Regions from separate parts of the Mesobacillus thioparans genome, predicted to be linked through region 3. Evidence: predicted binding sites of a transcription regulator. Region 3 holds the regulator's gene; each other region holds the start of a gene.
What was found. The regulator LexA, encoded in region 3, represses DNA repair genes until DNA is damaged. The targets are predictions, from matches to a motif close to CGAACATATGTTCG.
Positions count from the first base shown of each region.

Region 1: parE (DNA topoisomerase IV subunit B) is a predicted target of LexA. The motif match lies at 6,098-6,111, and genes of this name have one in related genera.
Region 2: ACNAZ4_RS16140 (Y-family DNA polymerase) is a predicted target of LexA. The motif match lies at 2,427-2,440, and genes of this name have one in related genera.

Region 1 is NZ_CBCSFH010000002.1:32,082-39,581, forward strand. It holds gene ACNAZ4_RS04680 (GntP family permease) at 1-375, shown strand, start outside; gene ACNAZ4_RS04685 (glycerate kinase) at 495-1,628, shown strand; gene helD (RNA polymerase recycling motor HelD) at 1,906-4,233, shown strand; gene ACNAZ4_RS04695 (S8 family peptidase) at 4,418-5,815, opposite strand; gene parE (DNA topoisomerase IV subunit B) at 6,237-7,500, shown strand, end outside.
Region 2 is NZ_CBCSFH010000010.1:46,663-54,162, forward strand. It holds gene ACNAZ4_RS16125 (iron-sulfur cluster biosynthesis family protein) at 1-315, opposite strand, end outside; gene ACNAZ4_RS16130 (CDGSH iron-sulfur domain-containing protein) at 454-678, shown strand; gene ACNAZ4_RS16135 (YolD-like family protein) at 733-1,071, opposite strand; gene ACNAZ4_RS16140 (Y-family DNA polymerase) at 1,093-2,352, opposite strand; gene ACNAZ4_RS16145 (YqzH family protein) at 2,574-2,765, shown strand; gene ACNAZ4_RS16150 (DUF4179 domain-containing protein) at 2,803-4,152, opposite strand; gene ACNAZ4_RS16155 (sigma-70 family RNA polymerase sigma factor) at 4,145-4,666, opposite strand; gene ACNAZ4_RS16160 (SDR family NAD(P)-dependent oxidoreductase) at 4,771-5,562, opposite strand; gene ACNAZ4_RS16165 (MBL fold metallo-hydrolase) at 5,574-6,539, opposite strand; gene proC (pyrroline-5-carboxylate reductase) at 7,065-7,500, shown strand, end outside.
Region 3 is NZ_CBCSFH010000001.1:73,641-81,140, forward strand. It holds gene tkt (transketolase) at 98-2,107, opposite strand; gene ACNAZ4_RS00470 (DUF896 domain-containing protein) at 2,434-2,667, opposite strand; gene ACNAZ4_RS00475 (YneB family resolvase-like protein) at 2,743-3,390, opposite strand; gene yneA (cell division suppressor protein YneA) at 3,416-3,730, opposite strand; gene lexA (transcriptional repressor LexA) at 3,884-4,507, shown strand; gene ACNAZ4_RS00490 (hypothetical protein) at 4,686-4,883, shown strand; gene ACNAZ4_RS00495 (ATP-dependent DNA helicase) at 4,934-6,856, opposite strand; gene ACNAZ4_RS00500 (hypothetical protein) at 7,016-7,500, shown strand, end outside.

The DNA.
Region 1 (7,500 bases), on a different contig from region 3:
TCAGGCCTAAAGGATGTTCTCATCAATAGTCTGGATGCACTCGGACTTCCTGCCTTCGTTCTTGCACCTGTATCCGGTATCTTCATGTCTGCTGCAACGGCGTCAACTACTGCCGGTACAGCCGTTGCATCACAAGTGTTCGGAACTACCATATTGGAGATGGGCGTAACTGCATTTGCGGGTGCTGCGATGGTGCATGCAGGTGCAACTGTGCTTGACCACCTCCCGCACGGAAGCTTCTTTCACGCAACTGGCGGAAGTGTCAATATGGAGATCAAAGAACGTTTGAAATTGATTCCGTATGAAACAGCTGTAGGTTTGATACTTGCCATTGTATCAACCCTGATTTTTGGAATCTTTAAGTTCTTTGGATAATTTTTGTTTAAATCTCTTCAGGAACATTTTATAAAGAAACATAAGTGGTCTGGATTAACGAATAATCCAGGCCCTTCCTTACACACTACTCCGTTAGTTAATGAGAGGAGAAATAGAGTATGAAAATCGTAATTGCTCCAGATTCTTTCAAGGAAAGTCTGACCGCACTTGAAGCAGCTACTGCAATCGAGGCAGGCATGAAAAAAATTCTTCCGGAAGCAATCTTTGTAAAGATTCCGATGGCGGATGGCGGTGAAGGCACTGTCCAGTCCCTAGTTGATGCAACTCAGGGGAGGGTCATATCAAAAACAGTAACAGGCCCGCTTGGCGAGCCAGTTGAGGCATTTTTCGGCCTGTCGGGTGATGAAAAGACGGCGATCATCGAGATGGCTGCAGCTTCAGGACTTCATCTTGTACCAAGGGAGAAGCGCAATCCGCTCGTCACCACTACGCGCGGCACTGGAGAATTAATTGCTGCTGCTCTTGACTTTGGTGTGAAGAAAATCATCATCGGGATTGGCGGAAGTGCTACGAATGATGGGGGAGCAGGAATGGCGAGAGCACTGGGAATCCAGTTCCTAAATGCTGATGGAAATGAGATAGGCGAGGGCGGTGGATCACTTGGTGAATTGGCTTTCATCGATATGGCGCACGCAGACAACCGCTTAGCCAGGGTAAAAATCGAGGTAGCCTGTGATGTGGATAATCCCCTAACAGGCCTTAAAGGCGCATCCCGCATTTTCGGTCCGCAAAAAGGCGCAACAGCCGAAATGATTGAAACGCTGGACAACAATCTTCATCACTACGCAGAAATGATTCGCAAAGATCTTGGTAAAGATATCGAACAGGTTTCAGGGGCTGGAGCTGCAGGAGGACTAGGCGGCGGTCTGCTGGCATTTCTGTCAGCTGAGTTGAAAAGAGGCGTTGAGATTGTAATTGAAGCAACAAGGCTTGAAGAGCTGCTGTTAGATGCTGATTTTGTCATTACCGGAGAAGGGAAAATCGATGGTCAAACAATTTTTGGCAAAACACCAATCGGGGTAGCGAAGACAGCAAAACGGCACAGCATACCTGTAATCGCAATCGCTGGCCATGTCGCACAGGACAGTGAGATTGTCCACGAACATGGAATTGACGTTTTATTCAGCGTGGTACCAGGTGCAATCACTCTTGATGATGCCTTAGAAAATGCCAGTACGTATGTAAGGAATACTGCTGCGAATATAGCGTCTTTGATCAAGTTAAGCAAGTGAAAAATAAAACCGCGATGCTGGAAGTCGGCAGCACGCGGTTTTTTGATGTTTAAAATAGGTGGAATTCGAATAAATATAAACAAGGAATCTGCAAAAACTAAAAAAACACCTTTTAAGGTGTAATACTGTGAATGTATTTGAAATTGGAATATGTAAATAGTAAAATAGATGTTGATGCAGTGCTGAATTGTTCCTAAACATAATAATTTCTATTATAACAATAACACAAAAGAACTGAACTGTCAAGTTAAGAGCATTGAGTTGGGGAGTGAAATACATGGATGAAAATCAGCTTAAGAATTTAAAAACGGAACAGGAACGTGTTTATTCCATTATCGAGGAAATCGACAGGAAGGCCGCGAAATGGAAAGCGAGCTCAAGTGACGTCGGTTCAGATGCCCTTCAGCTCAGGAAGACCTTTTGGGAGGATGTCACCGTTAACTTTGATGAAGCTGATGACGTAGCGGAAACCTTTACGAGCATCAAACAGCAGGCTGCACTTTTATCAGAGCGTGAACGTACACAGTCGCAAATGGTGAAACAACTTAAGACCCTTTCTCAACTAAGGTTCTCCCCTTATTTCGGCAGAGTGGATTTTAAAGAAGTCGGTGAAAGCGAAGCTGAGAAAATCTACCTGGGAATTGCCTCGTTAATGGACGAGCAGGAAGAAAATTTCCTGGTATATGATTGGAGAGCGCCGATCTCAGGTCTTTATTATGACTACTCTCCTGGTCCAGCCCAATACGAGACTGAAACAGAGACCATCAAGGGGGAGATGGAGCTTAAGCGCCAATTTGTCATTAAAGGCGGAAAAATCAAGGCGATGTTCGAAACCGGGGTTACCATTGGGGATGAAATGCTTCAGGAAGTTCTCGGAAATAATGCTGACACTCAAATGAAAACCATTGTAGCGACCATTCAGAAAGAACAAAATCAGATCATCCGCAATGATTCGAGCAGCCTCGTCGTTGTGCAAGGAGTAGCAGGAAGCGGCAAAACGTCTGCAGCGATGCAGCGGATAGCATATTTGCTTTACAGGTACAGGAACATCATCTCATCAGAGAATATCATGTTGTTTTCTCCTAATCCGCTTTTCAATAGCTATGTAGCGACGGTCTTGCCTGAACTCGGGGAAGAAAACATGCAGCAGGCCACCTTCCAGGAGTATCTCCTGTCACGGTTCGGTGCTGAATACGAGTTGGAAGATCCGTTTGAACAGATGGAGTACCTGCTTGCTGCAGAAAAGGATGAGAGCCGCCAAGAAAGGGTTGAAGGTATCCGCTTCAAAGCCAGCCTGGAATTTAAAGGTTTACTGGATCGGTATGCTGAGAGGTTATCCAGGGATACACTTGTCTTTAGAAACCTGACGTTAAAGAAACGAATGATCATATCGAAGCATGAAATTGCTCATTACTATGATTCACTCGAAAAGAACATTTCCATTCCGAACAGGATTCAGATGGTTAAGGAATGGCTGCTCAAGGAACTGAAGAAAAAAGCAAAAGCGGAACAATCTCAGGAGTGGGTAGAAAAAGAAATACAATTTCTTGATAAAGAGGATTATCTTGAGTCATATAAACAAAGCCAGAAAAAGCAGGGCGAAGCGGATGATACTTTCCACGACTATGAACGCGAAGAAAAATGGCTATCTGAACTGGTTGTAAAAAGACGATTCAAGCCATTGTTCAATCTGGTGAAAAAATTGAAATTCATAAATAACAAGGCTATTTTTATCAACTTTTTCAAGGATGTCAGTATCCAGGCAGAAACAACGCCTGCTAACTGGTCTTCCATCTGTGACCAGACTGTCAGTTCTTTGGAAAGGAAGTCTATCCGTTATGAGGATGCAACGCCGTTTCTATACCTTCAAGATTTGATCGAAGGCAGGAAGTCGAACACGTCGATTCGCCATGTCTTCATCGATGAGGCACAGGACTATACTCCATTCCAGTTTGCATATATCAAAATGCTGTTCCCTTACAGCAAGATGACTCTGCTTGGGGATATAAACCAGGCCATTTACTCTGGGCCGACCGGGGCACCCACGATTTTTGCCGAAGCAGCGCTTGACTTCGGTGAAAAAGAAACTTATAAGCTTACAAAAACTTACAGGTCAACAAGGCAAATCGTGGAATTCACCCGGGAGCTGATTAAAGGAGGCAACTTGATCGAGCCTTTCAATCGTAATGGTCCCAAGCCTGGAATCGTAAATTCCTGTGAACAAATTGAACATATCAGAACAACAATCGAACTGATTGCAGACCTAAAGGAAAAAGGCCATAAAAACATTGCGATCATCTGTAAAACAGCAGCGGAAAGCAAAGATGCTTTTGAGTCTATCAGGGAATCACATGATGCAAGACTGATTGAAAAAGGGACATTGACCTTTGAAAATGGTATCAATGTCGTACCAACATATTTGGCAAAAGGGATAGAGTTTGATGCCGTAATCATTTTCGATTCATCATCCTACACAAGAGATGAGGAAAGGAAATTGTTATATACAGCTTGTACGAGGGCTATGCATGAACTTTATATTCTTTCCAGAGGAGAATTCAGCCCGCTTTTAACTGAGGTTGATGAGCAGCTATATCAAGCCATTTAAAAAGGCTGTTAACGGCCATTGTGTATGTCGGTACTAAGTTGGCAAGCTCTTTTCTCAAAATAGTCGTGAATTGTGTGAACAATCTTAGCTAAATCAATCCTATTTTGTAGCCAATAGCAACAAAGTTTGAGAAAAGAGCCTTTAAAAACAAGCCGCCAACATTTTGGCGGCTTGTTTCCTGTATTCATTTACGCCAGTTGAAGATGGATTTTTGCAATTTTCTTCTGGCAGGCTGTTCTTTATTCGCCTCCTGCAAGGCAGAATTCACATCGATCAAGCCATTTCCGTATTCAATGTCTTTTCCCTGGTCACCAAGATCGATTGCGGAACTTTTAATGATGTTGATGACTTGGGAACTTTTCAAGTCTGGATTTGCTGATTTAATCAAGGCAGCCAGACCCGCGACATGGGGAGCGGCCATGGATGTCCCTGAGAGGGCTGCATATTGTGAATTGAAAAAGGTACTTGGTATATTGACGCCAGGAGCAGCGATGTCTATATAATCCCCATAGTTTGAAAAGTTTGCTCTGTTGCCGTTATAATCAACGGCCGCCACACTCAATACCTCTGGGTAAGCCGAAGGGTAAGTAGGCTGATTGGATCCGTCATTACCTGCCGCGGATACCATGACGACATTTTTGTCATAAGCATAACGGACTGCTTCTTCCAGGACCTTCGATGGCTGGTAGTTGCCAAGGCTCATATTGATGACATCCGCACCATGGTCGACGGCCCAGACGATTCCTTTTGCGATATCGAAAGTGGTACCATAGCCTTTGGCGCCCATCGCTTTGACAGGCATGATTTTGCTGAACCAGGTCATACCGGCAACGCCTTCGCGGTTGTTTGTTTCCGATGCGATGATTCCTGCAACATGTGTTCCGTGGCCATTGTCATCGTCCGGCTCCCGTTTTTCATCGATCACATTATAGCCTGGTACAATCCTGTTCTTTAACTCGGGATGATCCAGGTCAACACCTGTATCAACAATGGCTATTTCAATTTGTTCCTTTCCTTTTGTAATGTTCCAGCCTTCCTCCGTTCCGATCGCAGGCAAATTCCATTGATAATTCTCCTGGTAAAGTAAATCATTCGGCGCTGTAACTTCGTTTTGCATCAAGATAAAATTCGGCTCGGCATACTCAACATTTTGCCTCTGGTTAAAATATTCAATCATTTGCGGTGTTTCCATGAAAGTGGACCTAAAGACATAGACGGAATTCAGGTGTTTCATGACCCAGCCCTTGATGTCGCGGGTAATTTCATCTATTTCTTCAGCACTTGGCTCTGTAATGAAATCAACAGCGGCCTCATGGTCATAATAATGGCTTTTATCTTTCTTGTTATGGAAAATAAGTGTGATTTCTTCCTGGGCATCGAGCTGTCGTTTGATTTTCTCGCCCATATCAACATTATTGATGTTTGCCATCGAATGCATCTTCATGATTCGCGGCCCGGTAGATTGAGTTTTCGGACCTTCCCGATTGCTGGGAACAGTTTCATTCCTGAACACTCCGGCTGCAGTAAGGGCAAGAACGAGGATTAATGATGCCCCAAGGAAGAAAACCTTCGTGCTTTTCATAATAAAAGCCCTCCAAAAAAAGAATTTGTTCTTATATTGCAGAACAAAAGGTGAAATTAACGGCGGTAATCACTGGCAGATTCGTTCTGCTGAATTTGGGTCACTGATAAGCATGTAACGAATTTTTAAATGCAAAATATTCTCTTTTTCCTGTTCACAAGTAACCAAAAATCCTGTTTTTTATGACAAATTTCGAAATTAATTCTTTAAATCCGTTTGCCAAATCCCAATTAATCGCTACAATTAAGCATAGACGCCATTATTATGGTAAAATAAACAAAGAGAACAATTGTTCTGGTATTGGTAAAATGCATATTTTTTTAATATTCTTTTGACAAAAAAGAGGAATACTTAAGGAATTCATTGACACTATACATAAAAACCGTCAATGTTGTTTGCAAGAAATGAAAGGGGTATGTTCGTGGCAAGAAATCAGCAAGCTTTTGATTATAATGATGATGCCATTCAGGTACTGGAAGGCCTTGAAGCGGTCCGTAAAAGACCTGGTATGTATATTGGCAGCACAGATACCCGGGGTCTTCATCACCTCGTCTATGAAATCGTTGATAACTCCGTTGACGAAGCACTTGGCGGATACGGTAATCACATCATCGTCAAAATCCATAAAGATAATTCAATCAGCGTCCAGGACAAGGGGCGTGGTATGCCTACAGGAATGCATAAGCTTGGAAAGCCGACTCCTGAAGTCATCCTTACTGTTCTTCATGCAGGCGGGAAGTTTGGACAGGGCGGTTATAAAACTAGCGGAGGACTGCATGGTGTCGGCGCCTCAGTCGTAAACGCTCTATCTGAATGGCTTGTTGTCACCATCAAACGCGATGGCTTTGTTTATGAGCAGCGTTTCGAGAACGGCGGAAAACCGGTGACAACTCTTGAGAAAATCGGCAAGACCAATCAGACAGGGACAACGATCCATTTCAAGCCAGACGCTGAAATCTTCTCTACATTGACATATAACTATGACACACTGTCTGAAAGGCTCCGCGAATCGGCCTTTTTGTTAAAAGGTTTGAAAATAGAGCTGATCGATGACCGCAATAATGAGAAAGATGTCTTCCACTTTGAAACAGGCATCGAGGCATTTGTGGAATATTTGAACGAGGAAAAAGATGTCCTGAATCCGGTGGTCAGCTTTGAAGGCGAATACAGCAAAATAGAAGTTGAGTTTGCCTTCCAGTTCAACGATGGTTACTCAGAAAACGTTCTGTCCTTCGTCAACAATGTCAGGACGAAAGATGGAGGAACACATGAAGCAGGCGCAAAGACTGCGATGACCCGGGTATTCAATGAGTACGCCCGTAAGGTTGGTCTGCTCAAGGAAAAGGATAAGAACCTGGATGGAGCGGATATTCGCGAAGGACTTGCAGGAATTGTTTCTGTCCGAATCCCGGAGGAATTGCTTCAGTTCGAGGGTCAGACAAAGGGTAAGCTTGGGACAAGTGAAGCCAGGTCAGCGGTCGATTCGGTCGTTTCTGAACATTTGTCTTATTTCCTTGAGGAAAATCCGGATGTCAGTACGTTGCTGATCAGAAAATCGATCAAGGCTTATCAGGCCCGGGAAGCTGCCCGTAGAGCACGTGAGGATGCACGCAGCGGGAAAAAGAGAAAGAAATCGGATGCGATGCTATCAGGCAAATTGACTCCGGCTCAATCGAAGAATCCGG
Region 2 (7,500 bases), on a different contig from region 3:
GTCATAAAAACTCATTCGCGGATTCAGATACTCGTTCGGGCTTTTTAACTGGAAGCATCCGTTGGTCTCTTTGAAATCCAGCGTCATTTCCTCGGCAAAGAATACTTCCTTTGCTTTTTCGATATAGATAGGAATGCCGCCTGTTGCTATTGGGTGCTCTTCCCCATCTATTTCATTTTCAAACCAGAGGGCCGCCACACCATTCACTGCGCAGCCGCATCCGTCTATGTCGTATTTCAGTTTTACATACCCTTGTTTGCCTGCGATTTTTTCGTTCAGTTTATTTAATGCCGCCTCGGTGATTTTCAGCTTCATGATTGCACTCCCTTTCTTGATTTTTTTATTTTACCATATAGGTGGCTTTTTTTCGTTTCAGAACCCTTATGTGAAAATGTCTTGCAATTTTCCTGTTTAACTTTTAGTATCAAAGATAATTCTGCCAACTTGAAAGGGGTGCTTTTTTTGTCAAAAGTAACGATTAAAGTGAATGATAATGGATCTTTAAGGATTTCCGGCGATGTTGAGCTGTTGGATGGCGCTGGCAATAAGTATGAAACAAAGCCTGCGTTCTCGCTATGCCGCTGCGGCATGAGCAAAAACATGCCGTTCTGTGATGCTTCCCATAAAGGAAAATTCGAGTCGGCTGTGCGCGCGCCGCAAGCTGAAGAAACAGAATAATGCACTGAGGGCAATGGGCATCCATTGCTCTTTTTTTGTGGGGGAGTCTGTCAGCTACCATTCATCCGCAAGCCTGGCATCCGCAATGGCCGACAGTCCAATGCGATGAATCTCCTCAAAACGATCGATAATATGGAGTTTCTGTCCAAGCTCGTTCCAGTAATGGATTTTCCCGATCACCAATTCATACTTGCGGTGGCGGAAATAAGTGATGCTGACGGGCCTGTTGTACTCCATCGCTTCGAGGAGTGTTTCATTCAATTGTTCAAGCTGCTGTTCATCCAGCAGTTTCTCTTTTTCGTATTGATCTTCCTGTGCCCAGTCACGGAGCATTTTCACATGTTCGGGCAGCATCATCGATGTCCACTTGATTCTTCCGCGGTCACGTATCATCTTTTCTCCTCCTTCAAATTATCAGCCCTTATGCCCGCCAACGAGTGCGGCCCGGTGCCTTGCTGTTCCTGCTGTCGTATAGGAAACCGCCCTCAGGAGAGCCGTGGAGCCATAACGGCTGCGGATCCGGTCCATCGCATAGCCGAGTTCTTTCTTTTTCCAGCCATTCTTTTCGAATAAGTTCAGCTGGAACTCACTGTCCGTAACGAGATTCCCGATTGCGATCGAAATGCTCCGCACGGTTTTTCCAGCGTAGTTCTCCGCAAAAAGCTCAAGGCAGACCCGATACACGTCCATCGTAATATTGGTCGGCTCCTCAATCGTCCTTGACCGGTGGAAGCCGCCTCCAAATTCATCCTGGCTGTAGCCGACCCCGAAGCTGATTGTCCGGCCTGCCTTTCCATGGCTTCTGGCCCTGCGTGCGACTTCTTCGCACATTTCAAGGATGACATGTTTGATTTCTTCCTCTTCTTTGTAATCCCGAAGCAGGATCTGGCTTTTCCCGAAGCTGATCTGTCCTTCCATGATCGGAGCGCCGATATCGGAAAAATCGATTCCCCATGCGTGCCAGTACATCTGATTGCCCATGATGCCGAATTTTTTCTCCAGGGTTTCAAGGTCATAACGGGCGAGCTGCCCGACAGTGAAAATCCCCATGCTGTTCAGTGTTTTTTCGACGCGGCGGCCAATCCCCCACATATCCCTCAGCGGTGAGACATTCCACAGCTTTGTCTGGACATCGTCATAGGTCCATTCGGCAATCCCTTTGTGCTTGGCATCAAGGTCAAGGCATAATTTCGACATCAGCATATTCGGGCCAATCCCGACTGCGCACGGAAGCTGGAATTCGCGCTCGATATCATCTTTGATTTTTTTAGCGATGGAAGCAGCGTCACCCCAAAGCTTAGAGGCACCGTCCACTTTTATGAAGCTTTCATCGACACTGTAGGTATGGATTGCTTCCTTTGGGACATAGCGATTGAATACGCGGGAGATTTCAGTGGAAATTCGCAGGTATGTTGACATTTGCGGATCAACGACGACAATTCGCGGATCATCGGGAATTTCAAACTTTCGTGATCCGGTCTTGATGCCAAACTCCTTTTTCAAACGGGGTGAGGCTGCGAGGACTACACTCCCGGGACGATCGAGATTCCCGACGACAGCCAGGTAACAATTAAGAGGATCAAGGCCGAGCATCACGGCGGAACAGCTCGCATAGAAGCTCTTCATATCCACACATAAAATTTTGTTTTGCGGCATTTCGCTGTAATCGACTATGTCTTCCCTCTCCTTTCGGCAAGTTTCCAAAAACAAGAACATTTGTTCCGTATCATTATACCCATTATATTAAGCGAATATGCGTTCGGTTTCAATGGAAATTTTCCGGGTGACTGACTTAATTAAGCCTAAAATGGGGAGTCATGCCAGGATTGGATATTTTTGCGGAAGGGTGTTTTCTCCTGGGATTTCTGATTATAATCAGGGAGAGAGGTGTGTGCATGGATAAAAAACTCATTCAAAAAATGGTCCAAAAGTGCTTTGTGCAATACCGGCACGACGAATCGCTCCCATTTAACCAAGCGGAATTCGAAGAAATATATAAAAAAATCATTGGAATGAAAGCTGAGGATCCCGCAGCAGATTTGCATGATATCATCAATGATGCCGTTTATGAATTTTTAGCGACGTAGGAATAGCAAAGGCTGCCCTTTACGGACAGCCTTTTCGTTATTTTAGGCGGATATTTGCTTCGCCTTTGATCGTTGCAGGATAGTCATTCAACTTCAAAGTAATGGGACCTGGTGCTGCTTCTTCACCGAAATAAGGGAACAAGACTTCAACAAATCCACCTTCGCCGCTCCATCTGACAGCTTGTGAGCCATCACCGATTTTATCGCCGCTTTGGTCAACTGCCTGATCAAATGATAGATTTCCAAGCCCTGCTTCAGAGCCTCGGCGGAAATTGAGCAACAAGTTGTTCTCTTCCCTACCCACTTTCAGCAATCGGCTGTCACTTGGAGCCTTCAGGATTTCAAGCTTATCGGGATCAACAATGATTTCTAACTGGTCTTTATCCAGTGCCCTCAAGGAAGTGAAGCGCAAGTACAGCTCTTCTGGTTTTTTGAAAAAGTTGCTTTGCAGGAAAAATTCCTTTGTGTTCTCATCCATATGGCGGGCAGTGGTTCCATTATTGATTGCCGCCCATTCTTCGCCCGTTTCATCAACCAGCGTCAGGTCTTCAAATCCAAAAAACTGTTTTGAATTCCCTTCGTCAAAATGGGCCGTCACCCCAATTCTCGTTGGATAAATGGACACATTTTGAATCGTGATTTTCTGGCCTTCAAACTCGACTGTCTTGTTTACCTCAAACACTTCTTTTTTATCCTGGAAAGAATCTTTATCAACCGAGAATGGAAGCACCCATGTATCAGCAAGCTTGGCAACGGGCTGGCCTTCCTCGGTCCTTCCTTCGGCGAGTTCAATGCTCAGCTGGAGATTTTCAGGCAGTTTCGTCCCGTAAAATTCGTATGTTGCCTGAAGCAGCTCATCGTTATTCTGTGAATCCTCTACCCAGCCGCCGAACGAAGACACTGTTTCTTCAAGGTTATTTCCAGCACTGTCAGTCAGCCGCAGGTTTTCAACCGAGATTTCCTTGTGTCCGCCTGAAGAATCAATTTTATAAAACATCACCATCATCTGCTCATCGACAATCACCGAATCCAATGTGACCTTAAGGCCGTCATGTTCATCGGATACGCCGATTTTTTTGGCAAAATCGTTTTCAACGGCTGCAGTCAGCCCTTTATCATAGCGGACAAGCTCAACAATTCTCTCCATACCAGGAATCAATGTAACATACGACGCAAAAGTCTCTGACGTCCTCAGCATTGCAGCAAAAGCAAAAATCAGGATAGAGGCAGCTGCGAAGGTCCTGATGTACATAAGATTTTTCTTCGTTTTCCTTTTTCCCTTGTTGATTCCGGCAGAGATTGCCTGATCCAGCTGAAGTTCCGGAATCTCAATATCATCAAGGGCGGCCTGGGCCTTTGTCAGCTTTTCCTCCTCGGCATTATGCATAGTCCAATCCCCCTTTATCTTCAAGCTGGCCGCGAAGCTCCTGCAAGCCTTTATGGAGCCAGGTCTTGACGGTGCCTTCCGGACAGTCAAGAATCTCGGCAATTTCCTTGATTTTAAAATCATGTACGTATTTCAATTCGATGACTTGCCTCGTTTTGGCATCAAGCTTTGCAATGACATCCTCGACCTCCAGCCAGCTCGATTGGTGCTCGGTGCCCATCAGGCTGATGAGGTCATCGCTGACGAGAAGCCGTTTCCGTTTTTTTAATTCGTCATTGCAATAGTTTAGCAGGATCCTTGTCAGCCACGTCGTGAAGTATTGCGGCTCCTTCAGCTTCCGGATTGAACGATACGCCCTGTAGGTAACCTCCTGCAAGGCTTCGACGGCATCCCCGCTGTTTTTCAAATAGCTGAGCGCAATCCGGTACAGCCGCACTTTATGGAGCTGCATCAGTTCGTAAAAGGCGGCTTCATCGCCTCTCTTAGCTTTTCGTACCAGTTCTTGAAGCTCCAAAATGGTTTCCCCCCGACTGTTTCTCTATCTATTAGACCCGCAAGCAGGAAAAAAGTTTTAGCTAATTTAAAAAACCGCCAAAAAAATCGTGGCGGTCTGGAAGTTTATTTTTTGTTGAAGATATTTTTGCCAAACAATTCAAAAGTCCGCGGAAACAGCGTATAGAATTTGCTGCCCGCATTCATCCAGCGCGGCAGGTTGATTTCCCTTGTCTTTGTCATCATCCGGTCCACCACCTGTTTCGCCACATATTCCGGCTTGAGCATGAACTTTTTGACATTTTTCACATATGTCCCCTGCTTATCAGCGATATTGAAGAAGTTGGTTTCAATCGGCCCTGGATTGACAGAAGTGACAAAGATCCGGTCATCAGCAACCTCCATGCGAAGACTGTTCGTGTAGCCGAGCACCGCATGCTTCGTTGCAGAGTAGACACTTGATCGCGGTGTGGCAATTTTGCCTGCCTGGGAAGCGATGTTGATGATATGGCCGCTCTGCCGCTGCTTCATGCCCGGCAGAACCATCGAAGTGCAGGCCATTAAGCCAACGACATTGACATCGAACATCGACTTGATTTCCTCCATTTTCACTTCGTGGGCAAAATCGAAAACGCCGAATCCGGCATTATTGACCAATATGTCAGCATAGCGGATGTCAGATAGCACTTCAAAAAAAACTTTCTTGACTGCCTCGGTATCTGAAACATCCAGCTGCCGTGCATAGATGTTGATGGCATACTTCGATTGCAATTCTTTTTTTAAGATTTCCAGTTTATCAATACTCCGGGCCAAAAGGACAAGATTCGCCCCGCGCGCTGCGCATAGCCTGGCAATCTCAGCCCCGATTCCTCCGGAGGCACCGGTAATAATGACATTTTTTCCTTTTAAAGATGGCATCCACTTTCACCTCATTTTGCTGTATAAACGAAGGAGGTTCCTTCTCCCCTGACTGAAATGGCATCCAGGGATTGTAAGTAATCAAGCTGTCCGACGGTCTCCGAAATGGTCAGGTTCAGTTCACGCTCATATACCGTCGGAAACAGCAATTTGCAGATTTCAAAAACGGTGAGCTCCCTGCCTTCAAGCATTCCCCTGACCTGCATGGCACGGTCATGCTGGCGGGCGAGCCTCTTTTCGATCAGGCCGTGCAATTCTGTTATCTCGGTTCCATGACCGGTATATACGAGACCGATTGGATATTGCTGTAGTTTTATAAGTGAGTGGTTATATTGGACGAGCGGCTTCGGTCTTTCTGCTTCGCCTGGAAGCGGCGGTTCAAGCAATGGATTCGGCGAAATTCCCGCAAGAATCGTATCACCAGCAATCATCGTGCCATCTTTCTCACGCAAGAGCACGATATGACTCTGGGCATGTCCCGGCGTCTCAATCACTCTCCACCCTGGAAGTGCCGGGGGAACATCATTTTCCGAAATAGCCCCTGTCAACGAGCGATTGCAGGAAAATACTAATGTCTTTTTCATGATTTTCATTGAAGGCACAAAATACTGCTCTGGTATTGCTGACTGTAAAAAGAATTTCTCATAAAATTCCTGATGTTCCTTCTCGAATTCAGAAGTCCTGTTAATCCACCTTTCATTCAGGCAGTGGCCAAATACGCTGAGATCTGGCGAAAAATAATCCAGCATCCCTACATGGTCCGGATGATCATGTGTCAGGATGACCTGTTCGATATCCTCCGGCTTCAGCTTTAAATCGGCCAGCTGGGATTTAAACGACTCCCAGGATTGCTCCGTTTTCGTACCGGCATCCACCAGTGTCAATCTGTCACCTTTTATCAAATATGCGTTCACATCACCGACCGGGAAAGGCGTCGGCAAAGTCAGTTTGGCAATTCCATCTTTCCATTCAGCCATATGATCTATACACCCCAAAACATTATTTTTCTATAAGGTAAAGTGATTGTTTGTTCAAGTTATCATTCAACATGATAGGTCCTGGTATTTTTTCAATATAAAATTAAGTTTACCTTTAATGCGGGCAAATGTCATTATTTTCACATTTCGTTTTCAGAAAAAACTAAAAATTAATCAATTGCCTCTTGACACAATGGGTGTCCATCTTGCATAATCACTATTAAAATTTCGTAAACTTTTTAAAAGCACTTGAGCAAGACGAGTAGACAGGAATGGTATTAGAGAGTGGAGTCCACCGGCTGAAAGGCTCCGCGGCCCTCTTCATGTTGAACCCTACCTTGCGAGCTGCCAGGCAAACCTGGTCGTAAACCGGCGTTAACGGATGTTGAGCTGCACTTTTTCGGCGCTCGCCGGGAAAGTGAATGAAGGTGGTACCACGGAAGCATGGCCTTTCGTCCTTTTTTGGATGAAGGGCCTTTTTGTTTTTAATAACAGTGAACACAAACTTAGGTGGAGGCGAATCTGATGAAGAAGCTTGTTTTTGTTGGAGCAGGATCGATGGCGGAAGCAATGATTTCCGGGATAGGGGCAAGCGGGCTTCTTCCGGGGAAGCAAATTTGGGCTACAAACAAACAGGATGCTGACAGACTGAGAATACTGGAACAGAGATTTGGAATCACAACGACATATGATTTGGGGCAGCTGTTCGAAAACGCGGATGCAATCGTCCTGGCGATGAAACCAAAAGATGCCGCCATCGCGATGGAGGAAATCAAACACTACCTGACAGAAGGAATGCTGGTCATTTCAGTTCTTGCGGGTGTGGCAATCGAAGCGATTGAAGCGGCAGCAGAAAAATCCCTGGCTGTGACAAGGGCGATGCCAAACACCTCGGCTGCGATTGGGAAATCAGCAACAGCCCTTGCCGTGAATTCCCATGTGAGTGATGCGCAAAGAAAAC
Region 3 (7,500 bases):
AAGCCAAATTGATTTTAACATAAATCCTCACTAATAATTTCCAAATCAAAAAGAGCACGCAACCATTAATGGTTACGTGCTCTTTATCACGATAATTTTAGTTTTGTTCAATCAATGCTTTAACACGTGCAACTACATTGTTGACAGAGAATCCGTACTCTTCCATGATTTTTTCTCCTGGAGCAGAGGCACCAAAAGTATCGATCGCAAGTACTTCTCCCTCGTCACCAACATAACGGTGCCAGCCTAATGAAGATCCCATTTCGATTCCAAGGCGCTTCTTGACAGACTTTGGAATGACACTTTCTTTGTATTCCTTTGATTGCTGCTCGAAGCGATCCCATGCAGGCATGCTGACAACAGCAACATCTATTCCTTCTGAAGCAAGAGCTTCTTGTGCTTTTACAGCCAGACCAACTTCTGAACCTGCTGCAAGAAGAAGTGCATCTGCAGTTTCTTTTCCAGCTGGAGAAATGACATAAGCACCTTTTGATACGCCTTCGTATGCATTCTTGTCCGTATTCTTGATTGTCGGCAAGTTTTGGCGAGTCAGCACTAGAGCTGTAGGATTCTTAGTCGATTCAATTGCCAGCTTCCATGCTGCTGCTGTTTCGTTGCCATCTGCAGGACGAATTACAGACAGGTTTGGCATGGCGCGTAGTCCAGCAAGCTGTTCAACTGGTTCGTGGGTTGGACCATCTTCTCCTACGGCGATGCTGTCATGTGTGAACACATAGGTTACAGGCAAGCCCATTAACGCAGCAAGTCTGATTGCCGGCTTCAGGTAATCAGAGAATACGAAGAATGTTCCGCCAAACACCTTCAAGCCGCCGTGGAGTGCCATACCGTTCATAGCTGCTCCCATTGCGAATTCACGTACGCCGAACCAGATGTTGCGGCCTTCGAATGAACCTGGGAAGAAGTCACCTGTTCCCTTGATCATCGTTTTGTTTGATCCAGCAAGGTCAGCAGATCCTCCGATCAAGTAAGGAAGGTTTTTCGCAATGCCGTTAAGTGCTTCACCAGAAGATGCACGGCTAGCAAGGCTCTTGCCTTCTTCGTATACAGGAATGTCTTTATCCCATCCTTCTACTAACTCACCCTTCATGGCTTTTTCAAGCTGGGCACCTAGTTCTGGATACTCACTCTTATATTGAGTGAATTGTTCATTCCATGCTTGTTCTGTTTGTTCACCTTTTTCAGCGATTTGCTGTTTAAAGTGATCATAAACTTCACTTGGTACATGGAAGTCCTCTTCAAAAGTCCACTTGTAAGCTTCCTTAGTCAGCTTCAATTCATCTGCGCCAAGCGGAGCTCCGTGAACATCTGATTTACCAGATAGGTTCGGTGATCCATATCCAATGACGGTCTTAACTTCAATCATGGTCGGACGGTCTGAATCAGTTTTCGCTTCCTCGATCGCTCTTGCGATTTCTTCCAGGTTGTTGCCATCTTCAACGCGGATATATTGCCATCCATACGCCTTGAAACGTCCTTCAATGCTTTCGGAGAATGACTTATTAAGGTCGCCATCAAGTGATATATCATTTGAATCGTAAAGGACAATCATCTTGCCCAATTTCAGGTGAGCTGCAAGGGAAGCTGCTTCAGCTGAAACACCTTCCATTAGATCGCCATCACCGCAAATGGTATATGTATAGTGATCAACGATAGTATAGTTATCTTTGTTATAGGCAGAAGCAAGGTGACGTTCAGCCATTGCCATACCTACTGCCATGGCAATTCCCTGGCCAAGCGGTCCAGTTGTTGCATCTACACCGGCAGTGTGTCCAAACTCAGGGTGTCCTGGTGTCTTGCTTCCCCACTGACGGAATTGCTTAATATCTTCCATGGATAAATCATAACCTGCCAGGTGCAGTAAGCTGTAAAGCAGCATAGAACCATGGCCGGCAGACAAGACAAAACGGTCTCGGTTGAACCATTCAGGATTCTTAGGGTTGATGTTCATGTATCGCGTCCATAATGTGTAAGCCATCGGTGCAGCCCCCATCGGCATGCCTGGGTGGCCTGAATTCGCTTTTTCAATCGCATCAATCGATAACGTACGAATGGAATCAATTGAAAGCATATCAATTTCTTTAAACATTAAATACATCCTTTCTATAGGTACTGGCTACATCCTTAATATTATAGCGAGAGAAATTATTATACAACAAATTATGCCTGAAGGAGACAGAAAAGGCCGTATTGTTATTTATTTTGACACATACTAGCTGTAGTTATGTAATTGATCAGTCCTGAAGAAGACAGAAGACAGTTTGCGACTTATAAGCTAAGGGACATTATTATCTATAACATTGCTGATTTTCCACTTCAGCCATCGCATAAAACATCCGATTTCAATTGTGCTCTCTCCAATGCTGCCAAAATAAAAATGGAATACATTCTCTCATGTATTCCAATCTGAATATATTAATGAAGTTTATTCTTCATTTTTTCTTCTTTTAATTTTTCAGGTGTTACATCATTGCCCTCTGGATCGACAATGGTAACTCCCTTGAGCGTATTAAGCATAGAAGAACGGAATGATTGGAGATATTCTGCGCGAAGCTTCGTCTGTTCCTTTGCTTCTTCTTCAGTCAGCTTCGATGTTTTTGCTTTCCTCGCCAGCTCATTGATTCTAGCAATTTTATCACTTGATAGCATTGTAAATCTCCTTTGTAAAAAAGTACGTCAAATGATATCTTACTAAATTTTTTTGAGTTTTACAAGAAAGGAGCCTCATTCCTCATTTGTCTCGATATACTCAAGATATCTTCGATTGACTGTCGCCTTGGAAACATTGTAGCCGAATCCTTTAAGAGTCGCGGCAATTTCAGCAAAAGTAAGTCCATTATTCCGCAGCCTGACAATTTCCGCAATCGGCATGTCTTTTCTATCCCTGCCGGAATGTTCACCCTGGTTTTTGAGATTGCGCTGAGGCTTGTAACCATGGTCGACCGCACGTTTCATTCCGCGTTTGATTTTTATGTTATGGATCTTCCTCTGATACTCTTCCACCATGCTGACAATCTGGAGTACCATGGAATCCGATTCAGATAGTTGAAGTTCCCCACTGTGGGAGATGCTGTATAACTTAACGTTCTCCTTGAGAATGCAGTGAAGGATCGCAACCTTTGCATTTCCTCTTCCAAGCCTGGTCTCATCCTGAATCAATACGGCATTGACCGACTTGTCCTTGATCAACTCCAGAAGTTCGAGGATCCCGTCCCTTTCAAGGTCATACCCACTGGCTTGTTCCTTAATGATACTCATCACTTCGAATCCACAGTCTTCTGCAAGACGGAGTAATTCTTCCTCCTGCCTGGCAAGCGATGTTTCCTGTGTTTCCTTCGTAGTACTTACCCGGCAATAAATAATCGCTTTCATGCTGTCACCTTATTCTATGTACAAATTATCTTTCTGCTCCGGCAATCTGAGTAGGTTCCACATATTCATCTCTTACCGGGATGACAAGTTCATCTCCTGGAAAGACCCGTTCGCCTACGATCCCATTTTCTTTTTCTACCCAGCTCACGAATTCATTTTTTGACAAATGATGTTCACTGGCATATGTCTCAGCGATCTCCCACAGTGATTGTCCTTCTTCTATAGTAACAGTTATGTATGCTTCCTCGTTATTTAAATGTGCTTTTGCCACGAGTGAAAAAATCACGCTGACAGCAAGAAGGATCAAGGCGTAAGAATAGTTATCCCATATTTTTTTCATGTCCGACACTCCTTAACGAATATATGTTCGCTTATTTGATTTTATTATAATACGAACATTTGTTTCGTGTCAACTTGAAATTCGAACTTATGTTTGTATCTGTGGGATAGACATGGTATAATTAGGACAAGAAAATATACGAGGTGCGTGAAAATGACAAAGTTATCAAAGCGGCAACAAGATATATTTGAATTCATTAAAGGTGAAGTCAAGAAAAAAGGATATCCGCCATCCGTACGCGAAATCGGTGAAGCAGTTGGACTGGCATCAAGTTCTACTGTACACGGCCACCTTGCAAGGCTCGAAAGCAAAGGGCTGATCCGACGGGACCCTACAAAACCGCGCGCAATTGAAATTCTGGAAATTGAAGATGAAACCCGTATCCCTAAATATAATGTTATCAACGTGCCTGTTGTCGGTAAAGTTACAGCCGGTATGCCAATAACGGCAATCGAGAATGTAGAAGAATACTTCCCTCTACCAGACCGTCTGGTTCCTCATGATGAGCAGGTTTTCATGCTGGAAATCATGGGTGACAGTATGATTGAAGCTGGGATCCTTGATGGGGACTACGTAATCGTCAAGCAGCAAAAGACAGCCAATAATGGAGATATCGTAGTAGCAATGACAGAGGATGACGAAGCTACTGTCAAACGTTTCTTCAAGGAGAAGGACTATTTCAGGCTCCAGCCGGAAAATTCCTCAATGGAACCGATCATCCTTCGTAATGTATCGATTCTTGGTAAAGTCATCGGTGTCTACCGTCATATGCACTAAAAAGCAAGCGGGCTCCGCTTGCTTTTTTTCGTTCTATTAAACTTTCATTCTTTAAATGATTCTATGAGAAGAGCACATTCGCCATCAAAAATAGATACAAGCCCGGACAACTTGTCCCTTTTCCGAATAAGATATCGTGTAAGCAAACATTTCTTTTTGGAAAGGAGTTGAGTCTCGAATGGGAAACAACCGGAATAACAACGACGTCGCAGGAGTTTTCTTTCCTAACCGCAACAATAACCAGGTAAGGGCGACTGTTGATTTTGATGACCTCTGCCGTGCTGTCCGTCGATGCATCATCAATGATTTGGTTGCTGGTGCACAAGATGAGAATGATCGCGGCCGCGATCATAGAAAATGCGGATGCAGAAACTAATTTTTCTCAAAAAATCCCGAAAGGCTTAGACCTTTCGGGATTTTTTTATCTTAATGGATTTCTTTTACAGGTAGCACTCCTGTTATTTCTTTCATGAATTCTGCTTTTTGTGCGCCGGTAATCCACAAGTGCACGACACCTTGATCCTGGCTGCTTCTGATCAGCCGGCCTATACCCTGTCTTAATCGAAGCAGCATGTATGGAACGTCAACTTCTGCTGCAGGGTTGGCCGCATGCTTCCGTTTTGCCTGGAAGACCGGGTCATGAGGCGGGAATGGCAATGAAGCGATAATAACCTGTTTCAAAGATTCACCTGGAACATCAAGACCTTCCCATAGACTGTATGAGCAAAGTACAGAGCTGGTGACATTCTGGAAGTCTTTTACGGTTTCACTGATTTCGCGGTCGCCTTCAAACAGGATGGCAAAATTCCATTCCTGTTGATCGGACCATATTCTGAACCTTTCCATTTCCTGCATGGAAGAAAACAAAACCAGGGAACTTCCATTGGAAGTTCGCAAATCCGTACCTATCTGCTCCCACTTTTGATTTTCGTCATCCCTGATATGTGCTCTAATTTCCATTTGCTCTTCATAATCAAATGGTGAAGCTACCGTGAAAGAAGAATATTTTTCAATCCCAAGACTCCTGGCTATATAGTTGAAGTCCCCTGCCTGGGATAGAGTTGCTGATGAGAACACAAAAGGGATATTTTGTGCAAAAACTTCTTTTTTCAAGATGTCCTCTACCAGGCGAGGCATGATCACGAGTGAAGATTGGACTTCATTCTCTTCAAGCCAGAAAATCCCTTCATCATTCTTCAGGAAAATCGATAGACCATACGCGAAAAACTCGAGGTATTCTTCCATGATTTTCAAGTGGTATTCATCAATCAGGAACATTTCTGCGTCAAATACCAGCTGGTCCATTAATTCGCTGACCTTCTTTTCCAAAGTTTCAGCTGTTTTCCTGATCGCAGGATGCTTAGCAACTTCTTTCCGATTCGAACCCTCAACAGCAGTCGAGTTCTCAACCAGCAGGTCGAACCATGAATCATGCAGCTCTATAATATCCTCGATTAGATAAAGAGATTCCTCCCGGACATCCTGGTGCATATAACCTGTTAACACAGTCGTCAGAGTTTGCGAATTAAATCTGTAAGTCAGTCCTTTTTGTGCTGCGAATTCAAGCAAATGGCCTTCATCGAATATGACGGTACTTGCTTCTGGCAGCAATGGCATCTGGCCCTCTCTTTTGCGTGATTCTTTTGTCCAGACATGTTCCATGTAAAAATCATGCGAGCAAATAATCAAGTCTCCGGCATGTCGATAGTAATCACGATTCAATGTTTGTCCACAGCGATGGCGCCAGCTGCACGTCGAACATTGCTGGAGCGGATCCCAGGCCATCTGGGACCATTTTTCATTCGTGACCCATGGATATTCCTTCCGGTCACCATAACGGCTGAACGAATTCATTGAAATGCCTTCATCAAAAATAAAGTCAGGCAGCTGGTCATGGACATCAAGAACTTCCATGTCGTCAGAAGTGTTGGAAAGCTCATCAAGCTTCTTGACACATACATATTGCTCCCTTGCTTTTGCAAGCCTGACGTCCACCTTGAGTCCTAATGCCTGTTCGAGTTTCTCGATATCTCCGCCCTCTTTTACGAGCTGTTCAATCAGCGTTTCATCTGAGCAGGATACAATCGCAGGCTTCCCCATATAACGAGCATAGAGAATCGCGTAAATCAGGTATACGAAGGTCTTTCCTGTACCTACACCAGCTTCCGCAAACACAATTCCTTTGTTCTTAAAGGCCTGTTCCACCTGGAAAGCCATATAAATCTGTTCGTCGCGCAACTCATAGCCCTTTTCAGGCAAAATATCATAAAAAACATCACCAATGTAATCTCCTAATAAATCAAAGAATGTATCATTTTTAGTGATGGTAAATGGAAGGTTTTTTGTCATTCAGGTTCTCCTTGAAAATTGATTCTGGCTAAAAGCCAGCTTTAATCATAACAGAAAAAAGTGCTGTACGTGAAAGAATTCATTCTGGTAAAAATTCTAATTACTCTTTTGGAATTTTCTGCTATTATTATTTCAGACTGTATAGAAAGGAGTCGTCATATGAAATCTAAAAATTTTATGTACATGACCATATTCGTTCTCGCAGCATTGATCTTACTCAATCTTTATCAGTATAAAAGAATCTCTGACCTAGAAATACAGGCAGGATCTGATTTCCAGCGGAAAGTAAGGGACTCTATATTTCTACTGGAGAACGATGCTGTTCCGGCCACATGGATAAAGATCTTGAATGAAGAAGATGGCGAATTCACATTTGCCGTTCATCTCGGGGAACTGTCTAATCAGGGCAGACAGTACCATATGATGAATGGAAAGATCTCAACGTTAGGTACAATGTGGGATCAACTTGCTGACCATTATACGGACTTAGCAAAGAGTATAAAAAATGGCAGGGAATACACACAAATTGAAGACCAAATCAACAAAGATAGAGAATTTCTAGTTAGGTTGTTAAATGATATCGACTCAATATCAGGTGAAAATGAAAAGCTTTATTACAGGGAGTTTTCTGATTCAGAATCCAA